Regions from separate parts of the Phytopseudomonas flavescens genome, predicted to be linked through region 2. Evidence: riboswitches for the same ligand, from Rfam matches in the RefSeq annotation. Region 2 holds a riboswitch; each other region holds the start of a gene.
The links. Region 2 has a riboswitch for cobalamin ahead of FHR27_RS20410 (CbtB domain-containing protein). Riboswitches for the same ligand answer to the same signal wherever they lie in the genome.

Region 1: another riboswitch for cobalamin. It lies ahead of cobO (cob(I)yrinic acid a,c-diamide adenosyltransferase); the one in region 2 lies ahead of FHR27_RS20410 (CbtB domain-containing protein).
Region 3: another riboswitch for cobalamin. It lies ahead of FHR27_RS02405 (TonB-dependent receptor); the one in region 2 lies ahead of FHR27_RS20410 (CbtB domain-containing protein).
Region 4: another riboswitch for cobalamin. It lies ahead of cobG (precorrin-3B synthase); the one in region 2 lies ahead of FHR27_RS20410 (CbtB domain-containing protein).

The regions. Positions count from the first base shown of each region.
Region 1 is NZ_JACBYV010000001.1:2,309,941-2,313,877, forward strand. It holds gene cbiB (adenosylcobinamide-phosphate synthase CbiB) at 1-355, opposite strand, end outside; gene bluB (5,6-dimethylbenzimidazole synthase) at 368-1,033, opposite strand; gene FHR27_RS10190 (cobyrinate a,c-diamide synthase) at 1,030-2,358, opposite strand; gene cobO (cob(I)yrinic acid a,c-diamide adenosyltransferase) at 2,355-2,981, opposite strand; cobalamin riboswitch at 3,128-3,359, opposite strand; gene FHR27_RS10200 (C40 family peptidase) at 3,493-3,937, opposite strand, start outside.
Region 2 is NZ_JACBYV010000001.1:4,550,122-4,554,058, reverse strand. It holds gene FHR27_RS20435 (PAS domain-containing protein) at 1-337, shown strand, start outside; gene FHR27_RS20430 (hypothetical protein) at 339-653, shown strand; gene cobM (precorrin-4 C(11)-methyltransferase) at 616-1,389, opposite strand; gene FHR27_RS20420 (cobalamin biosynthesis protein) at 1,517-1,924, opposite strand; gene FHR27_RS20415 (CbtA family protein) at 1,921-2,640, opposite strand; gene FHR27_RS20410 (CbtB domain-containing protein) at 2,651-2,836, opposite strand; cobalamin riboswitch at 2,937-3,138, opposite strand; cobalamin riboswitch at 3,257-3,440, shown strand; gene cobW (cobalamin biosynthesis protein CobW) at 3,537-3,937, shown strand, end outside.
Region 3 is NZ_JACBYV010000001.1:568,581-572,517, reverse strand. It holds gene FHR27_RS02410 (ABC transporter ATP-binding protein) at 1-649, opposite strand, end outside; gene FHR27_RS02405 (TonB-dependent receptor) at 699-2,837, opposite strand; cobalamin riboswitch at 2,948-3,152, opposite strand; gene FHR27_RS02400 (LacI family DNA-binding transcriptional regulator) at 3,267-3,937, shown strand, end outside.
Region 4 is NZ_JACBYV010000001.1:4,682,624-4,686,560, forward strand. It holds gene FHR27_RS20955 (precorrin-8X methylmutase) at 1-286, opposite strand, end outside; gene cobG (precorrin-3B synthase) at 283-1,638, opposite strand; cobalamin riboswitch at 1,735-2,072, opposite strand; gene FHR27_RS20965 (bifunctional cobalt-precorrin-7 (C(5))-methyltransferase/cobalt-precorrin-6B (C(15))-methyltransferase) at 2,208-3,413, shown strand; gene FHR27_RS20970 (cobalt-precorrin-6A reductase) at 3,410-3,937, shown strand, end outside.

The DNA of each region.
Region 1 (3,937 bases), 2.2 Mb from region 2:
TATAGCCGACCCTTTGGCGGGCCAGGGCCAGATCGCCAAGGCGCAGGGCCTGAGCCACCGGCTGAGCATGCTGATCGAGGCTGCGCAAGCCGAGGGCCGCATACAGGGCGATGATCTGCACCAGCCAGCCGATCCAGGGCACCTGCACCAGCAGCACGGTTAGCAGCGTGAGCGGCAATACCGCGAGGCACCAGGCCGTCACGCCGTGGCTACGCCAGCCGCCTCCGGACGGGTTGAAGCGCTGCTCCAGACGATTGGCCAGCTTGCCGAAACCCACCAGCGGGTGCCAACGCCTCGGTTCACCAAGCGCGGCATCCAGCGCCACGCCCACGGCAGCACTGAGGATCAGGCTCATAAACACACTGCGCTATTCATGTGGCTCCCCGTCATGTGATGCCCAGCGATCCTGAAACAGCAATTCACTCAATGGTCGCACTTCGGCCCAGCCCTCCTGGGCCAGCATCGGTACCGGGTAGAACGCCTGCACCGGCCCCAGGCACAGCACCGCCACCGGCTTGCTGCCGGCTGGCATGCCCAGCAGCTCGGCCAGTGCGAGAGGATCGAACAGCGACACCCAGCCCATGCCCAGCCCCTCGGCCCTGGCGGCGAGCCAGAGATTCTGAATGGCGCAGGACAATGACGCCATATCCATTTCTGGCAGGGTGCGCCGGCCGAAGACATGAGCGTCACGGCCGTCCATCAGCGCCGCGACCAGCAACTCGGCGCACTCACGAACGCCCTCGACCTTGAGGCGCATGAACGCGTCGGAGCGTTCGCCCAACGCCTCGGCGGTCAGCCGGCGCTCGGCTTCGACCAACTGATAGATGTCTTCACGCAGTGCTGGCCGGGTGATGCGGATGAAGCGCCAGGGCTGCATCAGCCCCACACTGGGCGCCTGGTGCGCAGCTTCGAGCAGCTTGGCGAGCAGTTCAGGCGCCACCTCGCCACCACTGAAATGACGCATATCGCGGCGCTCGGAAATGGCCCGATAGACAGCGGCACGCTCCTCGGCGCTGAAGGCGTGGTCGCTCATGGCCTGAACAATGCCGCTGCGGCCGCAGGATCGGATGGCAGGTAAAAGTGGATATAGGACGCGGTGAGCCGGCCGAGACGAAACACCGCCTCGCTGACCGGTTTGTCATTGGGGCACTCGCCGCGAGCCAGCGGCTGCAGCTCGGATTCGAGCCGCGAATGATGATAGCTGTGACCGCGCAACAGCCCTTCGGGCAACGTGACCGCCTGCAGCGCGAGGGCGACCAGGCGCTTCTGCATCTGGGCATGGCCAGGCACCAAGCCGGCCAGCTCCGCCCGTTCGCCTGCCGCGTCGCTCAGTGTGTCGAGCAGGTAGAGCATGCCACCGCACTCGGCGAGAATCGGCTTGCCAGCTCGCTGATGGGCGGTGATGGCCTCGATCATCGAACGGTTGGTGGCCAGCGCCTGCAGATGCAGCTCCGGGTAGCCGCCTGGCAGATAAAGGCTGTCCACCTCGGGCAGGCTCTGATCTGCCAGCGGACTGAAGAACGTCAGGGCCGCGCCCATGCGCTCCAGCAGATCGAGATTGGCCTGATAGGTGAACGCGAAGGATGCGTCGCGGGCCACGCCGATGCGCACGCCCTCCAGCAGCGGCAATGGCGCTGCAATCGACGGCGCAGCGAAGGTCACTGGTGGCGGCAGGGTAACCGTTGCGGTCTGTGCCAGAGCATCGGCAGCGGTATCCAGACGCACATCGAGGTCGGCGAGCTCGGCGGCCTGCACCAGGCCCAGGTGGCGGCTCGGCAATTCGATCGCGGCGCTACGCGGCAAAGAGCCGTACCAGCGGATCGAGGCTGGCAGGCTGTCGCGGATCAGATCGTTATGGCGCCCGGGATTGACGCGATTGCCGAGCACACCGGAGAACGGCAGATCCGGCTGATAGCTGGCCAGGCCGACGGCCAGTGCCCCGAAGGTCTGGGCCATGGCGGAGCCATCGATCACCCCCAGCACCGGAACCCCGAAGCGGCGGGCCAGGTCGGCGGCGGATGGCGAGCCGTCGAACAGCCCCATCACACCTTCGATGAGGATCAGGTCCGCCTCGCCAGCGGCTTCCCACAGCAGGCGGCGGCTCTCGGCCTCGCCAACCATCCACAGATCCAACTGATAAACCGGGTGGCCGCTGGCACGGGAGAGGATCATTGGATCGAGAAAGTCAGGCCCGCACTTGAACACCCGCACCCGCTTGCCCTGCCGGGTGTGCAGGCGTGCCAGGGCCGCAGTGACGGTGGTCTTGCCCTGCCCCGAGGCCGGCGCAGCGATCAACAGTGCCGGACAGTGGCGCGACGCGCGCTCACCCGCATCGGATACAGACGCTGTAACGCTCAAAACTCCACGCCTTTCTGTGCTTTCACGCCGGACTTGAAGGCATGCTTCACGAGCGTCATTTCGGTAACGGTATCCGCGGCCTCTAGCAGCGCCGGTGGCGCGCCACGGCCGGTAGCCACGACGTGCTGCAGCTCGGGGCGCGACTCGATGTCACGCAGCACCACATCCACGTCCAGGTAACCGTGCTTGAGGGCGATGTTCAGCTCGTCCAGTACCACCAGGGCGATCTGCGGGTCGTTCAGCAGTTGCCGGGCGACCTCCCAGGCCTGAACGGCCTTCTCGATGTCCCGCTGACGATCCTGGGTGTCCCAGGTGTAGCCCTCGCCCATCACGTGGTAGCTGACTTCATCGGGAAAGCGGCGGAAAAAGTGCTCCTCACCGGTGGCCATGCCGCCCTTGATGAACTGCACCACGCCGACCTTGAGACCATGCCCCAGCGCGCGGGCGACCATGCCGAAGGCCGAGCTGCTCTTGCCCTTGCCATTGCCGCTGTGCACCAGCAGCAGGCCGTACTCGTCCTGAGCCTGGGCGATCTTTTCGTCCATCAGGGCTTTCTTGCGCGCCATGCGGGCGTTGTGCCGCGCGTCGCGCTCTGCTGATTCTCGGCTTGGGGATGGGGTCATGGGATCTCCTTTGCGCGAGGCCGCGCGGCACACGCCAGTGAAACGGTCGGGCAGGAAACCGGGTTCAGGCCAGACGATGAAGGAATCACACAGGAGCAGGCAGGAGCTGACCGGGTCGGCCGCGCACCGGCCGCGCCCACCGCGCAAACCTGGAAAAGCGACAGGCCGGTCTCCGGGCTTGCGAGCACCGCACTCAGCAGAATGCGGACACCGACGCGACCTTCCCGTATCGACGATACAGTGGCGAGAAGCGTGGTTGGACTCGTTTACCGTTGCGGGGGCAGCGTCGGCCTTGCCTGCCTATTGAAACAGCGGCGCACCGACTTCCCAGTTTCACCCCCGGCCGAAACCGGGGACACCTGAAGCAAGCCGCGAAGGGTAAGGATTGGCCGCCTCAGCGTCAATCGAAGACTCAGAATCCGCCTCCCTGGCAGGCGAGCCAGAGCCACGCAGGGTCCCAGGGCGGTCTCAAAGGAGCATGGCCGAGCTGCAGCGGACGCTGGCCTGGCGCTCAGGGATGGCTGGCCAGCTCGACCGGAAACACCCGCTTCGCTTCGATATAGGTGCGCTGCCAATAGCTGTTGCCGAGACTGTCCAGACGCACGGTGCCGCCCGAAGAAGGTGCATGCACGAAGCGCCCTTCGCCGACGTAGATACCGGCATGACTGACCTGCCGGCCACCGTTGGTGGCGAAGAACACCAGATCGCCACTGCGCAGGGCATCGCGGCCAACCACTGGGGCGCGCATGCTGATCAGCTCCCGGGTGGAGCGAGGCAACTGGATGCCTGCGGCATCACGGTACACATAGCCGATCAGCCCACTGCAGTCGAAACCACTGGCCGGTGTGTTGCCGCCGTAGCGGTATGGCGTACCGACGAGCCCCAGGGCACGGAACAGCACGTCGTCGGCGCCGCCCTGATAATTGCCAGGAGCGGGCGCGATCACCACAGGCTGC
Region 2 (3,937 bases):
CGAGCAGGTCATCATCAACCTGCTGGTCAACGCCAAGGATGCGCTGCTCAGCGCACGGGAAAAGCAGCCCGAACTGGAGCCGCGCATCCTCCTGCGCAGCGAGCTCAGCGAGGACAAGGTGGTCGTGCAGGTTCAGGACAATGCGGGCGGTATCGACCCACTGCTGCTGGATCGGGTCTTCGATCCGTTCTTCACCACCAAGCCAGTGGGCAAGGGCACCGGGCTGGGGCTGTCGGTCAGCTACGGGCTGGTCAACCAGATGGGTGGCAAGCTCAGCGTGAGCAACCAGGAGGGTGGTGCCTGCTTCCGTATCGAGCTGCCGGTGGTCGTCACCTGACATGAGTGACTGGGTGGATGCGTTGTATCGCTGTTGCGACGGCGTGCTGAGTGGCGATCAGGCGCTGATCGGGCAACTGCGCGACGCCGGCTTCGACTGCCGGGAGGGCTGCTGGAGTTTCCGTCTGCCCGCGCTGCATGCCTGGCTGATCGATCAAACGGCCACCCGTAACGAGCCTGATTACCCGAGCTTCCTGCAGCGCCTGTACGCCAGCGATCTCAACGCTCGTCTCGCCCGCCAGGGCGCGCAGATCGTCATCGCCGACAATCGCGGCAAGGTCAGCGAGAGTCTGTATCGTCTGCAACGCCAGCCCTGAACAGGTGGCGATGGCGCTCGTTGTACAGCGCCGAGTCGGCGAAGTCGTCGGCGCCCAGCACCCTGCCGACCAGAATCAGCGCGGTGCGACGAAAGCCCTTGGCGCTGACCTTGGCCTCGATATCGGCGAGGGTGCCGAGCACCCAGTCCTGATCCGGCCAGCTGGCGCGATGCACCACCGCGATCGGGCAACTGGCCCCATAGTGAGGCAACAGGTCGCCGACGATCTTCGGCAGATGCTGAACACCCAGGTGGATCGCCATGGTCGCACCGTGCCGCGCCAGATCGTGCAACTGCTCGCCTTCGGGCATTGGTGATTTGCTGGCATAGCGGGTGAGGATCACCGTCTGGGAAACGGCCGGCAGCGTCAGCTCGCTTTCCAGCAGCGCGGCGCAGGCTGCCGTGGCCGTGACGCCGGGGATGATCTCGAAGGGAATGCTCAGGGCGCGCAGGTGACGAATCTGCTCACCGATGGCGCCGTACAGCGATGGGTCTCCCGAATGCACCCGTGCCACGTCTTCGCCGCGTGCATGGGCCGCCTGCAGCAGGGCGACGATTTCATCGAGATGCAATTCGGCGGTGTTCACCACCAGGCTGGCCTGATGGCCGTCGAGCAACGCTTCCGGCACCAGGGAACCGGCGTAGAGAATTACCGGGCAGGAGCGAATCAGGCGCTGGCCCTTCACGGTGATCAGTTCGGGGTCGCCGGGGCCGGCGCCGATGAAGTAGACGGTCATGCGAATCCTGGGTGTAGGGTGGAAGACGCTTTTCTCTTCCACCGTGTTGTTCGGCTTATCCGGTCATTCGGCGGGGGATCGCCATCCGGCGGATCGAGAAAGCGTGGACTACGCGTCCCGATCCACCCTACGGATCGCTGCGGGCAACGGCCAGTGTGGCGTTGGCGCTCTTGCGCTTGGTTATCCACAGGCGAGCGGGGCGATTGCTCAAGCGCTCGACCAAGGCCAGGGCGCTGGCTTCGGCAACGCTCGGGCTGCCAGTGACATGCAGGGCGATGGCCGAGGTCTGGCTCAGGCGCTCATGGTAACCCGTCAGCGCATCGGTGGGCAGGAAGCTGATGGGCAGGCCCAGATGCTCGGCCAACTGCAGCAACCCGGGCTCGTCAGCCTTGTGGTCGCTGCTGGCCAGCGCCGTCAGCTCGGCAGTGCTCGAGCCATGCTCGGCCAGCGTATCGTCGAGCAAGGCCAGCAGCTCGCTCAGCGAACACCCGCGCCGGCAACCCAGGCCGGCGACGAGGGTCGAGCGCTCGTTCATTCTGCGTGTCGAGTGCGGCCATGGAACCAGGCGGCAGCCAGCCCCAGAGCAGCCCAGAACGCAGCGTTGGTGAGCAGCGAGGCAAGGATGAATTCGTGCTCCAGCGCTTCGGGTGCCAGGCTTTCATGCACCTCAGGCTGCGGTGCGCCGATCACATGGGGCAGCGCCAGAATCACCAGGCCAAGTATGCGCAGCAGCCAGTTGCCGCCAAATGCCAGCAGCGCCAGGCCTGCAGCGGTCGAAGCTGCGGTACCGATCCACCAGTACTGGCGCAGCAGCAATTCGGCCGCAGCGGTACCTGGCAGCTCCGGCGGCAAGCCGCTCGAGGGCGCGAGCACGAAAGTGGCGAAACCGGCCAGGCCCCAGAGCAGGCCCTGCCAGGTTCTCTCGGGGGCGCGCAGGGTGAACAGGCCGGCGAGCATCAGCGCGAAGCCCACACCTACCACCAGGTTGCTCAAGCCTGTGGATAACAGCCGTTGCCAGCCATCTTCCGGTGCCCATGCTTCACCGTCATGGCTGTGAGCGCCAGCGGCGCCATGATCGTGAGCGGCGCTTGCGGTGTCGTGGTTGTGTTCGATGCTGGCCGCGGGCTCGACGACTTCGAACGTCTCGGCATGCAGGATCAGCGGGGTTATCCACAGGCTCTGCAGCAAGGTCAGCACGATGGCAGCGAGCAGGCCGGCGAAGCCTGCGGTCTGGGCGATGCGCTTGATCATCCTGGCGTCCTCAGTGGCACGGGAACGCGGCGCTATGCCGGGTATCGTGGGCCGCATTGTGCAAGGCTTCGACGTGGGAGAAGCCGGCGAAGAAGATCAGCACGGCGCCCAGCACGCAGCTGCCAACGGCAAGCAGAATACGCTGTGACAGGGGAAGTGCAGGTGCGCTGGAGTGCGAGATGGCGCTGCTGGACATGGTCGTGAACCTTCACTATGAGGTGAACGGCACAGCAGGGACGCAGCGAGCCCGCCCGCATAACGGGCAGCTATCGGCGCGTGCCCGCCCACCGCGGGTTGCCAAACAGAGGATTCAGGCCGGTCTCCGGGCTCACGATGATCACTGGGCAGTGATAAGGATCGGCCTTCCCATGCTTTCGCACAGTGGCCACGACGATCCTGACATTCGCTTACCGTTGCGGGGGCAGCGCCGGACTCGAACCGGCTTCCCGTTTCACCTCACGCACGGCGGCGTGAGACACCTGAAACAACCGCGCAAGAACACCACGAAGCGGCAAGTGCGTCAATATGTTGCAGATTCAGGCTCTGTGGACGTTTCAGCACGACCGCGTTGAAACGTCCACGGACCCTAGCGATTGACCGTGTCGCAGGCTCTGCGTAGCCTTGTGCTCTTCGAGGTTCTCCATCGATAGGTATGGAGCTAAGAGGGAACACGGCAAGCCGTGGCTGCCCCCGCAACTGTAAGCAGCGAGCGCATCGCCAATCGCCACTGGGAAACCGGGAAGGCCGGCTACGCGCCATGACCTGTGAGCCAGGAGACCTGCCTCGATAACGCTTTCGACAACCGGGCGGGGTGATCCGGTGATGCCTTCGCCAGCCTCGGCTGGCGCCTGCCATCCTATTGCCCGCTCGCCGTTCATTCAGACGCAGGGCCAATCATGAAAACGCTCGCCAAACTACCCGTCACCATCGTCACCGGCTTTCTCGGTGCTGGTAAGACCACCTTGCTGCGGCACATGCTTGAAAACGCCGAGGGCCGTCGCATTGCGGTGATCGTCAACGAGTTCGGTGAACTGGGTATCGACGGTGAGATCCTCAAGCAATGCACCATCGGCTGCACCGAGGAAGAAGCCAACGGTCGGGTTTTCGAACTGGCCAACGGCTGTCTGTGCTGCACCGTGCAGGAAGAGTTCTTCCCGGTGATGCGCGAACTGGTGGAGCGTCGCGGCGACCTCGACCATATCCTGATCGAAACCAGCGGCCTGGCCCTGCCCAAGCCGCTGGTCCAGGCCTTCAACTGGCCGGAAATCCGCAACGCCTGCACCGTCGATGCGGTGAT
Region 3 (3,937 bases), 4.0 Mb from region 2:
CAGCGGCCACGACATAGAGGCGGTCGCAGAAAGCCGCCGCCAGGTTCAGGTCATGAAAGCTGGCCAGGGTGCTCAGGCCAAGGCTGCGCAGGTGCTGCAGCAGCTCCAGCTGATAACGCGGGTCGAGGTGGTTGGTGGGCTCGTCGAGAATCAGCAGGCCGGGCTGCTGGACCAGCGCCCGGGCCAGCAGCACCCGTTGCTTCTCGCCGCCGGAGAGGGTGGCGAATGCTTCACTCGCCTGCGCACTCAGGCCGACCTGCTGCAGTGCCTGGGCTACCAGTGCGGTGTCCTCGGCGCTGTCGCCGGCGAACAGCCCCTGGTGCGGCGTGCGCCCCATGGCGACCACATCGGTGACGCTGAGGCCGAACTCCTGGGGAAACTCCTGCAGCACCACGGCAATGCGTTGCGCACTCCAGCGCGGGCTCTGCCGCCAGAGGTTCTCACCGTCGAGATGCAGGCTGCCGCTCGCCGGCTCGCTGGAGCGGTAGGCGCAGCGCAACAGGCTGGTCTTGCCACTGCCATTGGGGCCGATGAGGCCGACGAACTCGCCCTCGCCGATATGCAGATCGATGTCCTGCAACAGCCAGCGTGGCGCAGCGCGCCGACTCTCGACGGCCCATGACAGCTTTTCGATACGTAGCGTCGACATGCCAGACTCCTTCTTGTGGGCGCACCGGGATGGCCCGGTGCGCCAGCGTTTAGAAGCTGTAGTCAGCGGTAACGAAGAACGAACGCGGTTGGCCCAGGTACCATTGTTCGCCATCACTGCTGCTGGTGGTGGCGTACTGGCGGTCGAACAGGTTGTTCAACTCCAGCCCCAGGCGTACCTCCGGCAATACCTGCCAGGCGACGTTGGCATCTACCACGGTATACCCAGGAATCTCCACGGTATTGGCCGTATCGGCATAGCGCGTATCGACATAGCGGGCGCCGATACCGGCCTCCACCTGTTCGTTCAACGCCTTGCTCAACCAGAGGTTGGCGGTACGGCGCGGCACATCGGTCGGGCGATTGCCACTGCGGTCACCACCGGCTTCGGTGAGGTCGTCGTACTCGGCACGCACCAGTGCGGCGTTGGCAGAGACCTGCCAGCCCTGCCCCAGCGCCAGCTCCAGCGTGGCTTCCAGACCATCGGAAGATTGCTGGCCGATCTGCTCGGTCGGTGCCGCTGGCGTGGCACGGCTGAGCAGCTTCTCCTTGACGATGTGATAGGCGGCCAGTGTCCACTCGCCACGTCCCTCCCAGAATGCGTGCTTGAGGCCGAACTCGGTCTGGCGCGCCTCGCTCAGGTCGAACTGCTGCTGGGTCGGGCTCAGCGTGAGCAGGTTGCTCACGCCCTCGGTGCTGGTGGCGTACTGCCCATAGAGCGACAGTTCCGGGGTCAGTTCGAAGACCAGCCCGGCGCGCCAGTTATCGCCGCTCAAGCTGCGATCGACACGCGAGTCATCGTCTAACGCGGTGCGATCGATATGCACCTGATCACGGCGCACGCCGGTGACCAGAGACAGGCGCTCGGTGAGCTGGGTACGGTTCTCGGCGAACAACGAGAACTGCCTGGCCTGGTTGAGCTCCCGCGGCCGGTAGCGATCATTGCTCAGATACGAGCCGCCGCCGGACTGTGCCAGCGTTACGACATCGCCAAGGCTGTTGTCGAAATCGTGATGGCGGGCGAAACGGATGCGGTTGTAATCGACACCCACGACGCTGCGGCTGTCGAGCCCGAACAGCGGATGGTCGAGGGTGAAGCTCTGGCGATCACCCACCTGTTCCTGAGTGTGCTTGATGCGCCAGAAATCGCCACGCTCGACCAGATCACCCGGCTGCCAGCGATAGGCCTCGGCATTGCGCCAGTAGCGCTGGGTCTTGATGTAGTAGAGCTGGTTGCTGGCACTGAGGGTGTCGCTGATCTGCCAGTCGGTGACCAGACGGGTGATCTGGTCGTGGTACTGAATATCGGCGTCAGCGACGTTGTAGTTGCGCTCACGCAGGCTCTCGCGAAAACGGCCATCGACCAGCGGCGTGCCCAGGTAGCGCATCGGCTGCTGATCGGCATGATCGTGGGACAGGGTGAAGCTCAGGTCGTCACTGGCGTCCCAGCGCAACGCCGCGCTGAGTGCCAGGCTCTCGGAATCGCCACGGTCGACCCAGCCGTTGCTGGCCTGCTGGTTGAGGGTGAAGCGGTAACTCAAGGCGTCGTTCAGCGAGCCACCGCTGTCCAGCGCAGCCTGGCGACGATCATCGCTGCCATACCCCAAGCGCAGTTGATTGCGGACCTCACCCGTGAAGGGCTTCTTCGGGATGACGTTGATCACCGCACCGGTCGCGCCCTCGCCATAGAGCACCGAAGCCGGGCCACGCAGCACGTCGAGACGCTCCACCGACCAGGTATCGACCGGAAAAGTCACGGTGCCAGCGCCGATGTACTGGCGGGTACCGTCGTACAGCTGCATGGTCGAGGCATGCCCGGAAAAACCGCGAGCCGACAGCGCGGTGCCACCGTTGCCGGGCGTACCGATCGTGGTGATGCCCGGTGTGCGGGTCACGGCGTCCTGTACGGTGAGGTTATTGCGGCCACGCACTTGCGCACCGCTGAGGCTGCTGGTGCTTGCCGGCGTTTTCAGTGGGGTGAGCCCCAGGCGCGAACCGGAGGTGGTTGGCGTGTGCAGATCAGGCGGCTGCGACGACTCGTCGGCTGTGCCGGTGATCGCCGTCGACGGCAAGGCCAAGGGCTCGTCCGACTCGGCGGCCTGCACGGGCATGGCGAACAGCACGCAGGGCACCAGGCCCACGCGCAGGGATTTGCCCGACAGGGCATAGAACAGAGAAGATCGGGACATGTCGTTCCACTCGAAACAGGAATGAATGAATCCCGGAGGGAACAACGCATAGGGAATCGCAGGCGTACGAAGCCCACGGAAACCGGCCTGCGCCCGCCCACCGCGGGTTTGCCAAACTGAAGTTTCGGGCCGGTCTCCGGGCTCGCGAGGGTCATGAAGCATTCACCTTCCCATGCCGTGGCACAGTGGTCATTCGAATGCTTCGCTCGCATACCGTTGCGGGGGCAGCGCCGGACTGATCATGTTCATGACGAACCGGCTTCCCGTTTCACCCCATGCACGGCGGCATGGGACACCTGAAACTGGCGCGCATCTGACCATCCAAGCGTCGAGCCGTCAATCATCGCCATGCAGTTGCCGCGATCCGTGCACCAAGGCATCGCCTGCTGGGATAACATCGCCCGACTCGGGTTGGCCAGGAAACACAGGATGCAGCGAGACGATGATCGAGCGACCGGCAGGCGCTCCTCTAGTGCCCCAAGCAAGCCGCCGACGCTGGCGGACGTGGCCAAGGTCGCCGGGGTTTCGCCGATCACCGTGTCGCGTACGCTCAACCAGCCGGAGATCGTCCGCCCCGAACTGCGCGAAAAGGTCTTTCGAGCCGTGCACAAGACCGGCTACGTGCCGGCCATGCTCACTGGCGTGGCCGAACAGCGCAGCCGGCTGATTTCCCTGCTGGTGCCCACGGTTGCCAACTCGATCTTCTCGGACACGGTGCAGGCACTGATCGACACCCTCACCGAAGCCGGCCACGAGACGCTGATCGGCCTGACCAACTACAGCGCCGAACGCGAAGAGCAGTTGCTCGACGCCATCCTGCGGCGCCGTCCCGATGGCATCGTGCTGACCGGCACCCTGCACACCAAGGCCAGCCGCACACGCCTGTCGCGTTCGGGCATTCCCATCGTCGAGTCCTGGGATCTCGCGCCGCGGCCGCTGGACATGCTGGTGGGTTTCTCCCACGAGGCGGTCGGAGTGGCCACCGCGCGCTACCTGACGGGCAAGGGCTATCGACGTTTCGCCGTGGTGACCCTGGATGACCCCCGCGGCCACCGCCGCTGCGAAAGCCTGATCGGCGAACTGGCGAGCCAGGGCATTGC
Region 4 (3,937 bases), 130 kb from region 2:
AGATCACCGGATTGCCGGCCTGCAGGCGCGTGCGCGTCACCCCTTCGGCAACCATGCGCGCGTCGCAGAGAATCGCCGCGCCATTGGCCAGGGCCTGGCGGCCGGCCGCACCGGCACCCGCGCAGAAGCGTAGATCCTGCACCACATCGACCATGCCGCAGGCGTGGATGACCCGCACCGCGAGCTTCTCGAGATCCGCCGGAATGGCGCTCAGGTCGGCCTCGGCGCGGATGATGGAGAAGGAATGGCGATAGATCTCCTGACCATCGCGGATGTAATCGGTCATCGGGTGAAACTCCGGGTAGCGGTGAGCGAGGCCAGCAATTCGGCGGCTTCGTCAGGTGTCAGGTGGTGGCCCAGCAATTGGCCGAAGCCGGTGCCGAGCGGTTGGCGGGCGAACAGGTCGTAACGACCCTCGGCCACAGCCAATAAGGTGAAGGGTGTGCGATGGGCGGCGGCGCAGGAGCGGCTGCATCCCGTGAGGTGAATGCCCGGCTGCCCGCTGCCAGCGGGTAGCCGGTCGGCCAGGCGCAGGGCATCGGCCTTGGTGTCGGCCTGGCCTTTGGCACAGCCGCTGGCGCCGGTGCAGGCGATGATACGGGTCAGCGGCGCGCTGGCATCGGTCAGCAGGCCGAGTGCGTGCAGGCTGTGCATGACTGCATCGGCAGCCGTCTCGGGGATATTGGTCAGCAATACGCTTTGCCAGGGCGTCAGACGCATGCTGCCATCACCGTAACGGCGGGCGAGATCTGCCAGGCCGAGTAACTGTTCGGCATCCAACCGACCGAGCACAGCGGCGGCGCCGATATGCACGAGACCCGGCTGACGCTGCTCATGGATACCGAGATGGGCATTGTCTTGCGCCGGGGTGCGGCGCCAGTTGCCTGCAGGCAGCAGCACATCTCCCAACCGTATCTGCAGACGCTGCAGCAGATCGGCAGGAGAATGGTTTTCCAGCAGATGCCGCATGCGCGTCTGCTCTGGCGTGGCCAGCTCCAGGAACAGGTCGAGCAAGGCGATGATCAGTTCGTGAGCAGAGGCTTGCGGCACGACAGCCAACGCGGCTGCATCTTCTTCTGCGAAGGGCGGGCAGCCGGCCAGCCCGAATGCATAGCCGATACCGCCGTTCAGCGGCAGCGCGCTGAGCCATATATCGTGGGGGTGTTCGAGCATCGCGAGGCGTTCGCCGCCGTCGAGCAGCAGGGCGAACTTCGGCGACAGGGCATGCAGATGCGCTGTGTTTTCCAGCGTCGCCAGCAACTGCATGGCCAGTGGCGAGATATCCACAAGCGCTTGCGGATCCACGCCTGCGGCCGGGCTGACCATCAGGTTGCGCACATCGTCGGCAGCGGGTGAGCGCGGGCCGAGGCCGGCGGCCAGCAACTCGCCGATCAACGCGTCTTCACTGCCGGCGTGGATGCCGCGGATCTGCAGGTTGGCGCGGTTGGTGGCTTCGATCACGCCGCCTGCATGGCGTTGTGCGGCCCTGGCGATGCGCTCAGCTCCGGTGGCATCGAGGCGCCCGCAGGCCAGCTTGATCCGGCAGATGCCGCCGTCCTTCGCCTGCACGATACGCAGCAACCCCGGACAGGCCGAGGGGCGAACAGCAGGGGATGGAATGCAAAAAGCCTGTTTCAACGGATCACCGGGGTCGGGTCACATGGGCATCCGTTCGAGGATAGGCCAGAGAAGGACGAGCTTCTATCACCGGGACACCCCGCCCGGTGTGGGCACATGCGACTGAATCCGTCGGCAGGTCTCCTGGCTCGCAGGTCATGGCGCGTGGCCGGCCTTCCCGGTTTCCCAGTGGCGATTGGCACAGGCGCTCGCTGCAACAGTTGCGGGGGCAGCCACGGCTGAAAACCTGCTCAATATCTGCTGCGCGTCGGCCCTGCTGCGTTAGAAAGCGACTCGAAATGCTCATTTACAGTCGTAAACTCCGCTTTCTCGCCCCTTTCTGCCTTGCATGGCTCTAGCTCGCTAGATATTGAACACGTTTTATATCGTGTTCCCTCTTAGGCCCGCGCCTACGTACCACGCAGCCGACGGACACCGACGAAGGCGCTATTATGCCCGCTTTGCCCACCCGGATGAAAAGCCGTGTGGATCAGCGGCAAGCGCCAAGCCGGAAACAGGTTGCTGACGACTCGTTGGCTTGTCGCTTGAGGCTTGCAGCTTATGGCTGTTTCTAGGATGAGGAAAAACGCATGACACCCTGGCTGACCGTCGTGGGCATTGGCGAAGACGGCTACCCCGGCCTCGGCAAGGCGGCGCGGCATGCGTTGCTGGCCGCCGAGCAGGTGTTCGGTAGCGAGCGCCAACTGGCACTGTTGCCGCACTGTATCCGTGCCACACGCCTGCCCTGGCCGAAGCCGTTTTCCCTGGCCCCGGTACTCGAGCGCCGCGGCACGCCGGTTTGCGTGCTGGCCAGCGGTGACCCGATGTTCTTTGGTGTCGGTGCCAGCCTGGCCCGTGAGCTGCCGAGCGAGGAACTGCACATTCTGCCGGCGCCTTCTTCCTGCTCGCTGGCGGCGGCTCGCCTGGGCTGGCCGTTGCAGAGCACGCCTCTGGTGTCGCTGGTTGGCCGCCCGCTGGCGGCGCTCAATACGCAGATCCATCCCGGCGTGCGCCTGCTGGTCCTGAGCAACGATGGCGAGAGCCCGGCGGCCATCGCCGGATTGTTGCGCGAGCGTGGTTTCGGCCCCAGTCGGCTGAGCGTCTTCGAACACCTGGGCGGTGAGCGCGAGCGGCGTATCGATGGCCTGGCTGATGGCTGGTCGCTGGCTCGCTCCGCTGATCTGAATCTGGTGGCGATCGACTGCGTGGCCGGTGATGACGCCATGCGCTTGCCGCTCACGCCGGGCCTGCCGGACGATGCCTATCGCCACGACGGGCAACTCACCAAACGCGACGTGCGCGCCATCACCCTGGCGCGCTTGGCGCCGCTGCCCGGCGAACTGCTTTGGGACGTGGGAGCCGGCTGCGGCTCCATCGGCATCGAGTGGCTGCGTACCCACCCCGCTTGTCGGGCCATCGCCATCGAGGCCGACGAAGGCCGCCAGGGCCATATCGCCCACAACCGCGATGCCCTTGGCGTGCCGGGCCTGCAACTGGTGGCCGGGCGTGCACCCGAGGCGCTGGCCGGGCTGGCGGCGCCAGACGCCATCTTCATCGGCGGCGGGGTGACCGCGCCCGGCGTGCTGCAAAGCTGCTGGCGCGCGCTCAAGCCCGGCGGTCGGCTGGTGGCCAACGCCGTGACCCTGCAGAGCGAGGCGGCGTTGATCGCCTTTCGTGGCGAAAAGGGCGGCGAGCTGACCCGTATCGAAGTGGCCCAGGCGCGCCCGCTCGGCGGTTTCGACACCTGGCGCGCCGCGTTGCCGATCACCCTGCTGCAGGTCAGCAAGCCGTTATGAGCCGCATCCTGCTACTGGGCGGGATCGGCGAAGCGCTGAACCTCGCCCGGCGCCTCGGCCCGGCGCATGTCTACAGCCTGGCCGGGTTGGGCAAGGTGCCGGATGACCTCGCTTGCCAGGTGCGCGTCGGCGGTTTTGGAGGGGCCGATGGTCTGGCTGCCTTCATCCGCGAGCAGGGTATCGACCTGCTGGTCGACGCCACCCATCCCTACGCCGCGCAGATCAGCCACAACGCCGCCCATGCCGCGCGACAGGCCGGGATCGCCTGCTGGGCGCTGCGTCGTCCGGGCTGGCAGGCCTCTTCCGAGGATGACTGGCGCGAGGTGTTCGACTGGCCCAGCCTGATCGCCGCGCTTGGCGACTTTCAGCGCCCGCTGTTCACCCTTGGCCGCGAGCCACTGGAGCATCTGCACGAGATTCCCGCCCACCAGCACTGGACCGTGCGCTGCCTGCAGAGCCAGCCTGCCACGCCCCGCGCCGAAGTGATCGGCGCCCGAGGGCCGTTCAGCCTGGACGATGAGCGC